DNA from 2 places in the Pseudoalteromonas sp. DL2-H2.2 genome. Region 1 is predicted to be linked to the other one. Evidence: predicted binding sites of a transcription regulator. Region 1 holds the regulator's gene; the other holds the start of a gene.
What was found. The regulator MetJ, encoded in region 1, represses methionine synthesis genes. The targets are predictions, from matches to a motif close to TAGACGTCTAGACGTCTA.

Region 1 (6,942 bases):
TGCTCAGCTCATCACGCAACTCTGCTGTCAGCGGTGATTGCTGCGCAGTCGGGAACAACTCACTGATCAATTGTAACTGATGATTTTCGACCTGTAGCAGGATGTCGCTGAACGCTCGCTCGTCCTGCTGCTGATAACTCTGCCACAAGGCAACCAGGGTATTGGTGGTTTTACCTGCCGCTGATACCACGATACAGTCGCCGCTCTGGCAGTGACCAATAATAATATTGGCAACCGCCTGATAGCGCGCCGCCGAGCTCAGGCTCGAACCACCGAATTTATGTACTGCTTTTGTCATTTCTTCTACCACAATGCCGTATGTGCTGGCGAAAGCTTGAAGGCCTTCGCATTATCACTGGCGCTGCCTTGTGCGGCTTTCACCGCGGCAAAAGCCTGCGCCAGGTCTGCCAATAAATCGTCGATCTCTTCAATCCCCACGGAAATACGGATCAGCGTGTCACCGACGCCCGCTTCGAGGCGAGCTGCGGGATCCATACCGGCATGTGTCATGGTTGCCGGGTGACAGATCAAACTCTCAACCCCACCCAGCGATTCGGCCAGCGAGAATTGCTTGACACTGGTCAGGAACTTAGCTGCATCTGCCAATTCCCCTTTAATGTCAAAACTCACCATGCCACCAAAGCCTTGTTGCTGTTGTTTTGCCAGCGCATGCTGAGGGTGACTTTCCAGCCCGGGATAGTACACCTGGCTAACAAACTCAGATTGCTCAAGGTAACGCGCAATCGCCAGCGCATTCTCCTGATGCTGTTTCAGGCGCACATTGAGCGTACGCAAGCCGCGTAAAGTCAGGTAACTGTCAAACGGCGCGCCCGTGATGCCGATATTGTTGGCCCACCAGGCCAGTTCATCACCAAGCTCCTCGGTTTTGGCGATCACCGCGCCGCCGACGACATCCGAGTGACCATTGATATATTTAGTCGTTGAGTGCACCACGATGTCGACGCCAAATGCGATAGGGTTTTGCAACGCCGGCGACAAAAAGGTGTTGTCGGCGGCGACCAGTGCACCGCACTGTGCAGCTACGTCGGTGACCGCTTTGATATCGGTTAATCGTAAAATGGGGTTACTGGGTGTTTCAATCCAGACCAGCTTAGGTTTGATGGCCAGGATCTCCTGCAAGCTTTCGCTGCGCGTCAGGTCGAGCACTTTAACCTTGAGCAAACCGCGCTTTTCCAGCGAGGTAAATAAACGATAGCTGCCGCCGTAACAATCATGTGGGATCACCAAAGTATCATCGGCATTCAGCAACTGAGTCACCAGGTGCACCGCAGCCATCCCGGTGGCCGTAATGATGCCCTTAGCCCCACCTTCAAGCTCCGCCAGCGTTTGCGCAAGAATATCGCGATTCGGGTTACCGCTGCGCCCGTAATCGTAATCACGCTTTTTATCAAAGTCGGCAAAAGAATAGGTGGTCGACAGATACAGCGGCGGCACCACTGCACCATGATGCTTATCCGCATCAATGCCTGTGCGTACCGCTATGGTTGACTTGTTGCTTTGGCTCATAGGTCACCTGACTCAATTAGATGTTTAGACGTCTAAAAGGTTAGATTAACAAAAGTTAGAAGTCAAAACATTTATACCGCTAAATGGCTAAATAACTAGTATTTGACTATCTTTTTTAAACCGATAAAATTTCGCCACTCAACGCGAACTCTATGCTAATAAGACTGAGTATTTGAGCTTAAACTATGGCAAATGACGTGCAACATTGCCAACAGAGAGCTTGCGTGTCACGGTTGGATCCATACACAGTACACAGTCTTATTCGCATTGCATCTACAACACTGAGGCAAGTACATCACTATGGCTAAATGGAACGGTGAATATATTCACCCTTATGCAGAACACGGTAAGAAATCAGAACAGGTAAAAAAGATTACTGTGTCTATCCCGCTCAACGTACTTAAAGTGCTAACTGATGAGCGCACCCGCCGCCAGGTCAATAACCTGCGCCACGCGACAAACAGTGAATTACTGTGCGAGGCATTCCTGCATGCCTTTACCGGCCAGCCGCTGCCCGGTGACGAAGATCTGCGTAAAGACAACCCGGAAAAAATTCCGGCAGAAGTGCGTCAGATCATGACGGAAATGGGTCTGGAAATTCCAGAGATCAACGAAGAATAATTTCGTCAGTTGCAAAAATAAAAAAGCCTCACAGTGTGAGGCTTTTTTATTGCTCTGATGGGCTTATGCCATGTAGTTTTCTGGCATATCGATTTGTGCCACACCGGATTCAACCGCAGCAACTGCAACCGCTTTAGCAATACGCGGCAACAAACGCGGGTCCATTGGCTTAGGAATAATATAGTGTTCACCAAATTCCAGGCTGTCTACCTCTGCCGCTTTTAGCACTTCAGCAGGCACTGGCTCTTTGGCAATGCTGCGAATGGCCTCTACCGCCGCAATCTTCATCTCATCGTTAATTGCCGTTGCACGCACATCCAGCGCACCGCGGAAGATAAACGGGAAACATAATACGTTGTTAACCTGGTTTGGATAGTCCGAACGACCAGTTGCCATAATTAAGTCATCACGTGCACCATGCGCCACTTCCGGGCTGATCTCCGGATCTGGGTTCGAACACGCAAACACCACAGGCTTGTCCGCCATCAGTTTCAGATCTTCTGGCGACAACAGATCAGGACCAGATACACCAACGAACACGTCAGCATCTTCGATCACGTCCTGCAAAGTGCGCTTATCCGTGTTATTGGCAAACAGTTTCTTATATTCGTTAAGGTCATCACGACGCGTGTGGATCACCCCTTTGCGGTCCAGCATATAAATGTGCTCACGCTGTGCACCACATTTAATCAGCAATTCCATACAGGCAATGGCAGCGGCGCCGGCACCCAGGCACACAATAATGGCGTCATGGATGTTTTTGCCCTGGATCTCCAGCGCGTTCAGCATACCCGCAGCAGTAACGATTGCGGTGCCATGCTGGTCATCGTGGAATACCGGCACATCACAGCGCTCAATTAGCGCGCGCTCAATTTCAAAGCACTCAGGCGCTTTGATGTCTTCCAGATTAATACCACCAAAGGTGTCAGCGATATTGGCAACCGTGTTGATAAAGTCTTCAGTGGTGCGGTGCTTCACTTCGATATCAATCGAATCCAGGCCTGCAAATCGCTTGAACAGCAACGCCTTACCTTCCATCACAGGTTTAGACGCCAGTGGACCGAGATTCCCTAACCCTAAAATAGCCGTACCGTTACTGATCACCGCAACCATATTGCCTTTACCAGTATAGCGGTAAGCATTGCTAGGATCGGCAGCAATTTCACGGACCGGCTCAGCAACACCCGGGCTATATGCCAGGGCCAGGTCTTTGACGGTTTCAGCAGGCTTGGTCAACTCAACGCTGATTTTTCCTGGAACGGGGTGGGCATGATAATGTAACGCTTGTTCACGAAAGTCTGACATGACGCGATTTTTTCCTACGAAGAAGTTGAAAGTGAGAGTGAGATAAAAATTCGCTAACTGCTTTAAACCATACCTTTTTTAAAAATTAATTCAAGGGATATCAGGTCGATCCTGTTAAAGCAAAGATAGTTGGCAGTTAGCAAGATTTAGCGACCTTTTTGCTACTTTTCGGCAAACTTATCTCACAATAAATGATCTGATAAGTGTCACTTTCAGTTCAAAATAGCGTCATTTTTATGCAGAGTATAAATAAAATAAATAAAACCCGAGGTGAAATACACTTTACGACATTTAGTGCATTTTAAGCTTAAATTCACAACATTTAGCGACAAAAATACAGATATCACTCGACATTTAGTACATATAGCTATGCATATTAATCAGGTGAATATGGCCATTCACACAGATGAAAGTGGTGATTTACGTGGCAACCGACTTCTCACGTGCAAGCCCGCTTATACCCTCTTCGGTACAAATGAGTGAGGCGAAACTGGAAACTTTACTAACCAAATGGCACTGATCCGTCCACTTAGCATGATGATGGTAAATGATTAGAGTAAGAGATGAGTGCGCAGAAACGAAAAAAGCACCCGAAGGTGCTTTTTCTACAGCAAAAGTAAAACTTACTTCTTGCTGCTAAGCGCGCCAAAGCGCTTGTTGAAGCGATCAACACGACCACCTGTGTCTAGGATCTTCTGCTTACCAGTGTAGAACGGGTGACATGCAGAACATACGTCCAGGTGAATGTCTTTACATAGTGTTGAACGAGTCTCGAATTTGTTACCGCACGAACAAGTTGCTGAGATTGTTTCGTACTTAGGATGAATACCTTCTTTCATAGGACACCTCTAGTTAAGGCCGTATCGCTCTCCAAACCCGAAGTCTGGCACCATACGTAGTTATACAAAAATTGTGGACGCGTATTTTAGGGTCAATCCGGGCTTTCCACAAGCAATAAATGCAAAATAACTGCTATTTTTTGCGCAATTTCGTGCTGTGCCCGCAAAATATCGAGCTGCTGTAAATCTCACTGACCATTCGCATACATTATTATGCCGTTACGGTATACTGGGCAGATAGTCTGGCGGCACAGCAAGGTGCACTCAGACAGCTGCCCTTAACATTGAAATTCAGATGCCGGAGTTTCCATGCGCTTCGCCGAAGTCGCTTTAAAAGTACCTTTACACAGAACCTTTGATTACCGCCTTGAGCCAGAACAACAACCCTGTGTGGGTGGCCGGGTGAGAGTAAAATTCGCCAACCGAGCCTGCATCGCCATCGTGGTGGCGCTGAAGTCTCACAGCGACGTGCCTGAAGACAAAATAAAAGCGCTTGAGTCGGTGCTTGATACCACGCCCGTATTATCACCTGATCATCTCGCCTTTTTGCGCTTCAGTGCGCAATATTACTGTCATCCGCTAGGCGAAACCCTGTTTACCGCCCTGCCTGGTGCGCTGCGCGAGGGTGAGCAGGTTGATAAAACCCAAGTGCCGGTACTGACCCTCACCGAGGCCGGCCGTGAAACCACCCAACTCAGAGCCAAAAAGCAACTGGCACTGCTTGAGCAACTGCGTAGCGCCGGTGACGCCACCGCCAGTGAATTAAAAACACTGGGCTTCTCGCAGGCACAGATCAAGGCCTTACTGGAAAAAGCACTGATCCGCGAAGAACTGCGTACCGACACCCACTGGCAGTCTGCGCCATTGCAACTGGGCAGTAAACCAAGACTTCACCCGGAGCAGGCCACCGCCTGCAGTGCCATCAACAGTCAAACCGGGTTTCGTACCTTCTTACTCGAAGGCGTCACGGGCAGTGGTAAAACCGAAGTATATCTGCAAAGTCTGGAGGCCATTTTAGCCGCCGGCAAACAAGCCTTAGTACTGGTGCCGGAAATTGGCCTGACGCCACAAACCGTGAACCGCTTTAAACGCCGCTTCGAAGGGTTACCGATTGATCTCTGGCACTCCAACCTGACTGACAATGAGCGCTTACACACCTGGCGACGAGCCGAGCAGGGAGAATCTGCACTGGTGATTGGTACCCGCTCTGCTATCTTTTTGCCCTTTCAGACCTTGGGTATGATAGTGGTTGATGAAGAACATGATGGCTCGTTTAAACAGCAAGACGGGTTGCGCTATCACGCCCGTGACCTGGCCGCCTATCGCGCCGCACAGGGCCAGTTTCCGTTGATCCTCGGTACTGCCACACCGGCACTGGAAACCCTGCAAAAAGCACTGCAAAACCGCTATCAGTTGCTGCCACTGACAAAACGGGCGCAAACCCAGCAGGATAACCGCTTCATGCTCGTGGATATGAAAGGACAGCCCGATCAGGGGGGATTTGCCAAAGCCAGTCTGGATGCCATTGCTGCCACACTGGCGCGCGGACAACAGGTTATGGTGTTTCTCAACCGACGCGGTTTTGCCCCCACTTTGATCTGCCATGAGTGCGGCTGGCTCAGCAACTGTGACCGCTGTAGTACCAGCGCCACTTATCATAAATCACTGCGCAGGCTGATCTGCCACCACTGCTCAGAGCAAGCCTTTGTGCCTTTGCAATGCCCCGACTGTGGCAGCACCCAGATCATGCCAACCGGATATGGTACAGAGCAGCTGGAAGAGTTCTTATCCGAACAATTTGCCGACTTTCCCGTGCATCGCATCGACCGCGACTCTACCCGCCGCAAGGGCAGCCTCGAAAGTGCGCTGGATGAAATTAATCAGGGAGGGGCCCGGCTGCTTATCGGCACTCAGATGCTCGCCAAAGGCCACCACTTCGCCGACGTCAATCTGGTGGTGATCCTCGACGTAGACAGTGGTTTGTATTCCTGCGATTTTCGCGCCACGGAGCACATGGCTCAGCTGATAACCCAAGTGGCTGGGCGGGCCGGGCGCAGCGGCGAAGCCGGCACGGTACTTTTGCAAACCCATTTCCCGGAACACCCGTTGCTACAGGATCTGGTGAATAATGGCTATCAGGACTTTGCCCGCTATGCACTGCGCGAACGCGAAGAAACTCAGATGCCTCCATACAGCCATCTGGCACTGATCCGCGCAGAAGCCACCAACTCGCAGCTGGTAATGGCGTTTTTGTCGGATCTGGTTCCAGCCACCCCCTACCCTGGTATACAATTGCTCGGACCGATCCCCGCGCCGATGGAACGTCTGGCCGGTAAATACCGATATCAATTACATATTCAGGCAGCGCAGCGCAAAGTACTGCATCAATACCTGGCGCAACTGGCCGACTATATCGGTCAGCATAAACTTGCCAACCGGGTGCGCTGGAGTATTGACGTTGACCCAATGGATACCTATTAAAAATACGTTATGGCACAACACGACTATATAAATAAGAAACCGGGCGGTAAAAAGGCCGCAAAAGGAAAGGCCGCCAAGCCCTTTCCCAAGTTTTTTGCCGCGCTGACGCTGGTACTGATCAGTGCCTTTGGTTATGGCCTGTGGTACATCACACAACACGGCAAACCTG
Region 2 (6,942 bases), on a different contig from region 1:
AAGTATTAAGAGGTATTTTTTAAGGACACAAAAAAGCCGTTCAGATTTCCCTGAACGGCTTTTTCAATACTCGTGTTCTAGCTTAGTTGAACAGAGCGCTCGCCTTGGCGACCACATTCTCAACCGTAAAGCCGAAGTGCTTGAACAGCTCAGCCGCAGGCGCTGACTCACCAAAGGTGCTCATGCCAACAACCGCGCCGTTCAGGCCTACATACTTAAACCAGTAGTCTTCAATACCTGCTTCAATCGCAACACGACGTGTTACCGCGGCTGGTAATACTGACTCTTTGTACTCAGCAGATTGTGCATCGAAGACATCGGTAGATGGCATAGAAACAACACGCACGCGCTTGCCGCTGTCACGAAGCTGTGCAGCCGCTTCCACTGCCAGTTGCACTTCTGAACCGGTTGCAATCAGGATAAGCTCTGGCTCACCGTCACAGCTCAGCACATAACCACCTTGCTTAATAGCTGCTACCTGCTCGTCGCTGCGCGCCTGTTGCTCAAGCCCCTGACGGGTAAATACCAGTGACGTTGGGCCGTCTTTACGCTCAATAGCCTGCTGCCACGCAACCGCTGATTCAACCTGGTCGCACGGGCGCCAGTTAACCAGATTTGGGGTCATGCGCATACTTGCCAGCTGCTCTACCGGCTGGTGCGTTGGGCCATCTTCGCCCAGACCAATTGAATCGTGGGTGTAAACAAAGATGCTAGGTTGCTTCATCAGTGCAGCCATACGCACTGCGTTACGCGCGTATTCCATAAACATCAGGAAGGTCGCGCCGTAAGGAATGAAGCCTTTGTGTAGTGCGATACCGTTCATGATGGCTGACATGCCAAATTCACGTACACCATAGAAGATGTAGTTGCCTGAGGCATCGTCTGCTGTCAGGCCTTTAGAGCCTTCCCATAACGTCAGGTTTGAACCTGCCAGGTCCGCAGAGCCACCCATAAATTCAGGTAGCAATGGACCAAACGCATTCAGTGCATTTTGTGACGCTTTACGGGTTGCCGGATTGGCTGGGTTAGCCTGTAACTGCGCAATATACTCGGCACTTTTCTGTGCCCAGTCAGCAGGCAACTCGCCTTTGGTACGACGTTCAAACTCTGCCGCCAATTCAGGGTAATGCATCTGGTACTCAGTGAATTTAACCAGCCATTCGCTCTGAATTTGTTGGCCGTGCGCCGCAGCATCCCATTTAGCATAGACAGACTCTGGAATATCAAACGCTTCATGCTCCCAGCCCAGGAATTCGCGTGCTGCTTTGATCTCGTCATCACCCAGTGGTGCACCGTGACAATCGTGGCTGCCCGACTTGTTTGGTGAGCCGTAACCAATTACCGTTTTACAACAAATAAGCGTTGGCTTGTCTGATTCTGCGCGAGCCGCTTCGATAGCCGCTTTGATGGCGTCGCTGTCATGGCCATCCACATCTGCAATCACGTGCCAGCCATACGCTTCAAAACGCTTAGGTGTGTCGTCGCTGAACCAGCCTTCAACTTCACCGTCGATAGAAATGCCGTTGTCATCCCAAAACGCGATCAGCTTGCCCAGGCCCAGTGTGCCAGCCAGTGAACAGGCTTCGTGAGAAATACCTTCCATCAAACAACCATCGCCCAGGAACGCATAGGTGTAGTGGTTAACAATGTCGTACTCGTCACGGTTAAACTGTGCTGCCAGTGCTTTTTCGGCAATCGCCATGCCTACGGCATTGGTGATCCCCTGCCCCAGTGGACCTGTGGTTGTTTCGATACCCGGTGCATAGCCATATTCTGGGTGACCAGGTGTTTTAGAGTGCATTTGACGGAAGTTTTTCAGTTCATCAATAGACAGATCATAGCCAGACAAATGCAACAGAGAATAAATGAGCATGGAACCATGACCATTAGATAGTACAAAGCGGTCACGATCGGCCCAATCTGGATTATTTGGGTTATGCTTTAAATAATCGCGCCACAATACCTCTGCGATATCGGCCATACCCATAGGGGCACCCGGGTGACCGGATTTGGCCTTTTGAACTGCGTCCATGGACAGAACGCGTATGGCATTTGCAAGTTCTTTGCGAGATGGCATGAAGTCTCCTACTTTTTTTGTCATTTGAGTGGCAAATCTGTACCTAATATACCCGTGTGGCGACGCGGTCACGTTTGCCTTAGTTGGTGGCAATTCAATGCATGACACGCCGAAATGCAGGTAACTCGATTAGAAAATTGGTCCCCATTCTTACCTATTAGGGTAACCACTGCAATTAAAAATCAATGAAATCTTGGTGTCGCTGGGGACTTTTTTACTGCGTTTTTAGCAAAGGTTGAAATTTGGACGTCTAGGCGTAAAAAAGCTATGCAGCCGGGTGTGTTTTCGATACTATACCGTTCTGTTTTTTTCGCGCTATTCCTGTAGTTTGTGAAGCGCAATATTTGTGAGCATAAATACAATGGCAAAACATTTATTTACTTCTGAATCTGTTTCTGAGGGTCATCCGGATAAAATCGCCGATCAGATCTCTGATGCGGTACTAGATGCTATCCTTGAGCAAGATCCAAAAGCACGTGTTGCGTGTGAAACTTACGTAAAAACCGGTATGGTCATGGTCGGCGGTGAGATCACCACCAGCGCCTGGGTTGATATCGAAGAATTAACGCGTAAAACCGTACGTGAAATCGGCTACACCCATTCAGACATGGGCTTTGATGCTGACTCGTGTGCAATCCTTAACACCATTGGTAAGCAGTCTCCTGATATCAATCAGGGTGTTGACCGTACTCGCCCTGAAGAACAAGGTGCGGGTGACCAGGGTCTGATGTTTGGTTACGCCTGTAACGAAACTGACGTGTTAATGCCTGCACCAATTACTTATTCACACCGTCTGGTTCAACGTCAGGCAAAAGTACGTAAAGACGGTACTTTGCCTTGGTTACGTCCGGATGCAAAATCTCAGGTAACTTTTGCTTATGAGAATGGCAAAGCGGTTGGTATCGATGCCGTTGTTCTGTCAACTCAGCACTGTGACTCTGTTTCTCAGGATGACCTGGTAGAAGCTGTGATGGAAACCATCATCAAGCCGGTACTACCTGCTGAGCTTATTACTGAAGCCACTAAATTCTTCATCAACCCAACCGGTCGTTTCGTTATCGGTGGTCCAATGGGTGACTGTGGTCTGACTGGTCGTAAAATCATCGTAGATACCTACGGTGGTATGGCACGTCACGGTGGTGGTGCATTCTCTGGTAAAGATCCATCAAAAGTTGACCGTTCAGCGGCTTATGCTGCGCGTTATGTTGCTAAGAACATCGTCGCTGCAGGTCTGGCTGACAAATGTGAGATCCAGGTATCTTACGCGATTGGTGTTGCTGAACCGACGTCTATCAGTGTTGAAACCTTCGGCACTGGTAAACTGGAAGAAGCGCGTCTGATTGACTTGATCCGTGAGCACTTCGACCTGCGCCCTTACGGCCTGATCACTATGCTTGATCTTGAACGTCCTATCTATCAGCCTACTGCGGCATACGGTCACTTCGGTCGTAACGAGTTCCCGTGGGAAGCAACAGACAAAGCAGAAGCACTTAAAGCCGCTGCTGGCCTGTAATTGTATACGTAGATTTACAGAAAAGGCGCCTTACGGCGCCTTTTTTTGTTAAAACCAGAACAATTAGTTACCAGAAATTAGAAACTCCTCAATATCCTCTTTGATATCCACATATTCGTCGTCGTGAATATTCAAAACAATCATTACTTTATCCTTAAAAGCATGCCAGTCTGCACAATTTCGAAAGTACTTGCCCTCAAAAGCCAGATTTTCGGCCAACTTAAGAATAGCAAACGCCTGTTGTTCACTCTCGTCATGCGCTTCGTCCAGATACTGCGGGTCGTGGTGACGCAGTATGATCTGACACATGGCCTTGGGAATATTCCAGGAGCTGGCCAGATAGTACCCGACCACCGCGTGGTTAGTCGGATATAGCTGCTCCTCGTAACAGGCCAGTGTGAACTCCGGGCGTTGAATGGCGCGGGTCATCACTTCTTTGTAGTTATCGTAGCGCATCGCCATCGCGGGTATACCCGCATCATGAAACAAACCGAGCAGCTGCAAGTTTTCAACCGGCACATTGGCGCGCACTCGCTTTCCGATCAGCATAGCTATTTGAGAGATATCAATGGCATTGTCCCAAAACCGTTCCAACGAAATACAGCACAAGCTTTGATCAAATGCTTCTTTGAGCAGGTAGCCTGTCACAATCTGAGTGATACTATTGAGCCCCAGAAACATCACCGCCTGTTTAATGTCCGACACAGTTCTGGACATCCCATAGGCCGGTGAGTTAATGACCTTTAATACGGCGGCAGAGGTGGCGACGTCCTGCGAAATAATATTGGCAACGCGATTAAGCTCGGGCTCATCACTGTTGAGTTCGTTCTGTATGTGTTCCAGAATTTCAGGCTTGGCGGGGAGGTTAAACCCGGAGCGCAGCTCCGCTAATGTTTTTTCATCGATATTGAGCATAACAGCAAACACGTCAGGCTAGTTTGATTTTAGTGTAGACGATATATACCAATTTCACTTAATACCTGTTCAATTTGACGGAGCAAATATGGCGCTAACGGCGTTAAAAATTTCTCATTTAGACCCTATTACCTTAGACAGAGGCCCGCAAATTTTTGCCTGGTTATCGACCCTATTTTCTCGCCTCAAGATAGAGCACTTAATTAAGCAAATTGGTATTACGTGATGATCATTAGAACGGGCAGGTATTTCCGGGGATCAACGCCCAGGGCTGAGGGCTCGCTACTCGCGCCTGCAACAAATCGTGCAACGCGTTGAACGAGGCGCGCGTATTACGCAGCGCCACTTTATCGACAAACCACTGCGGCACGCCGCCCTGTAAATCTGCCGATATTTGATAGTCTATCTCAACGGCGTTGTCTCGCTCCGTCAGCCGCCATTGCACAGTCACAGGTTCAATGCGGATCACACCCGGCGCAGGTGCAGGCTCAGCGACTGAGCGTATCTTAAGTAGATAACTGGCTTTGGACACGTGCAGTAAACACGCATGCGTAAGCATGTCCCGTTTACGCAGCGGCCAGGGTAAGTCAAAGTGCGTCAACACTCGGGTCTGGTTTGGCGCTGGGCGGGACAAAATGGCGACAGTGCTGACATGCTTAACCCACAGCGGGACACTATCGATGTCGTTTAGCAGGTTGATCACCGACTTGGCACTGATCCCAGGCCACTGTCCGGTCACCCTAATCTTTAAAGGCTGATCAGCACGCTTTTGATAGGCCACAGAAAACAGCTCACCATGGTGCCAGGATTGCCAGTTTTCAGGCGCCTGTACAGTGTGGCCAGGCGCTGTGTAGCCGACCAGCCAAAATAGGATGCACAGGCAAGTTAAACGTTGTAGATTACCAGTAAGGTTCACTGTTTAACGATGCCTGACGACTTTGCTCCATCGCACTAACAAGAAAATCGGCTTTTTGCTGCAGCCAGACTAGAATGTCCTGCAACGCTTCATTGGGCTGGCCCTCGCACAGCTGGCGAAGATAGAACAAGGTTTCCAGCTCATAAATGCCATAGACAATATCAACCCAGGGGGCTCTGAACGCCCGACGGATTTCTTTGTCGTATAGTCTGCCCAGGCAGTGACCACTGAGCAGCATGTTTTCCAGCGGCTGACGACACTCCAGATACTCTTTTACCGTCATAGCACGATCGGCTGGAAATAAAGTGGTTAATTTATTCCAGTCGTGATCATAGGCGCGCTTAGCAAGCGCCTCAACCGGGCTTTGCGCCGCTGTAATGGCGTTCTGATCCCAGTTTTTACGCCAGGATTTGTCCAGCAGCCAGCGGGTAAGCGCCAAAATCAGACGGTTATATCGAGAGCAGTGGAATAAGTCTTCAATGTCGGTTACGGTAGGCTGAACGTCTTTCATATCAGCAATCACCTGAGCCAGCTCGGGCGCATTAGAGATCCGCTTATAGTAAGCATGGCGCTTAGACGTATAGGTTTTCAAATGAATGGCGTTTTCGACCCAGCCTAATTCAGACAACAGCCATTTAAGCTCTTTGCGCAAAAACTCCGTTGACGATTTATCGACAAACTCTTCAAATAGCCAGAAGGCGTGGCGGATCAGGCTCACCCCGTCTATCAGGCGTTTCAGGGTTTTCAGGCTTGGCGCATCCAGATAACACTGCTCGTGCTTTTGCACAAACTGAATACCGTGATTGACGGTCGCCACCAGCGCCTGCTCTTGCGTACAACCTCGGGGTAACTTGATCACACCCAGGGTTTTATTGGCTTTAAGTGGTTTATCGTCGGCGATGCGGTAGCCCCTTGCCGCCTTGGAATAGAGCCCCAGGCGCAACCCAATGTGCTGTAGCAAATGATCGGCGAGTAGAAATAAATCGTCTTTGTCACCCTCGATCAGCTCGATTTCGAGCTCAGAGATGGGTTCAACAATCCCCTGTGCACTGATCTCACCTTTATCGAGTACCACTTCTATTTCGCTGCCAGCCTCAGTTTCAATCAGCCAGGTACGGCGAATAAAATTGGTACTAAAAATCGGGTATAAGTTACTGGCTATCGACTCCAGCTGCACACCCATAGGCCAGATACTGGAGTCAAAAGCGTGAATATCGGGGCGACTGCCCTGCAGGGGTAAATTGTACTCAGGACGCTGATGTAATCCCCCAACCACTTCACCGGCCAGCTTAATGGTCTGCTCGCAGTCGTCATCATTACAACGCGTGCGCAGACCGATATCGAATGCACGCAGCTCACGGCTGGGCGTATCGAAATAAGCATTTTTTAGATTTTTAGCAGGTTTGTTGCTGACTTTTTTCGCAAACTGGGTAATAAGGGCTGGGATCAGCGGAACTTCATTGTCTGAAACCAAAAATTTCAGTTCTATCTCAGTGTCCATCAGGGGTGTGATTTACCTAT

Region 2: metK (methionine adenosyltransferase) is a predicted target of MetJ. The motif match lies at 2,321-2,338, and genes of this name have one in related genera.

The regions. Positions count from the first base shown of each region.
Region 1 is NZ_JAKGBD010000012.1:63,904-70,845, reverse strand. Features, by position in the region: gene metL (bifunctional aspartate kinase/homoserine dehydrogenase II) at 1-298, opposite strand, end outside; gene metB (cystathionine gamma-synthase) at 304-1,527, opposite strand; gene metJ (met regulon transcriptional regulator MetJ) at 1,828-2,148, shown strand; gene L1285_RS18205 (malic enzyme-like NAD(P)-binding protein) at 2,212-3,453, opposite strand; gene rpmE (50S ribosomal protein L31) at 4,077-4,292, opposite strand; gene priA (primosomal protein N') at 4,602-6,773, shown strand; gene L1285_RS18190 (SPOR domain-containing protein) at 6,783-6,942, shown strand, end outside.
Region 2 is NZ_JAKGBD010000015.1:94,466-101,407, reverse strand. Features, by position in the region: gene L1285_RS20195 (hypothetical protein) at 1-23, shown strand, start outside; gene tkt (transketolase) at 83-2,077, opposite strand; gene metK (methionine adenosyltransferase) at 2,439-3,590, shown strand; gene L1285_RS20180 (HDOD domain-containing protein) at 3,654-4,505, opposite strand; gene L1285_RS20175 (START domain-containing protein) at 4,738-5,421, opposite strand; gene L1285_RS20170 (CYTH and CHAD domain-containing protein) at 5,405-6,922, opposite strand.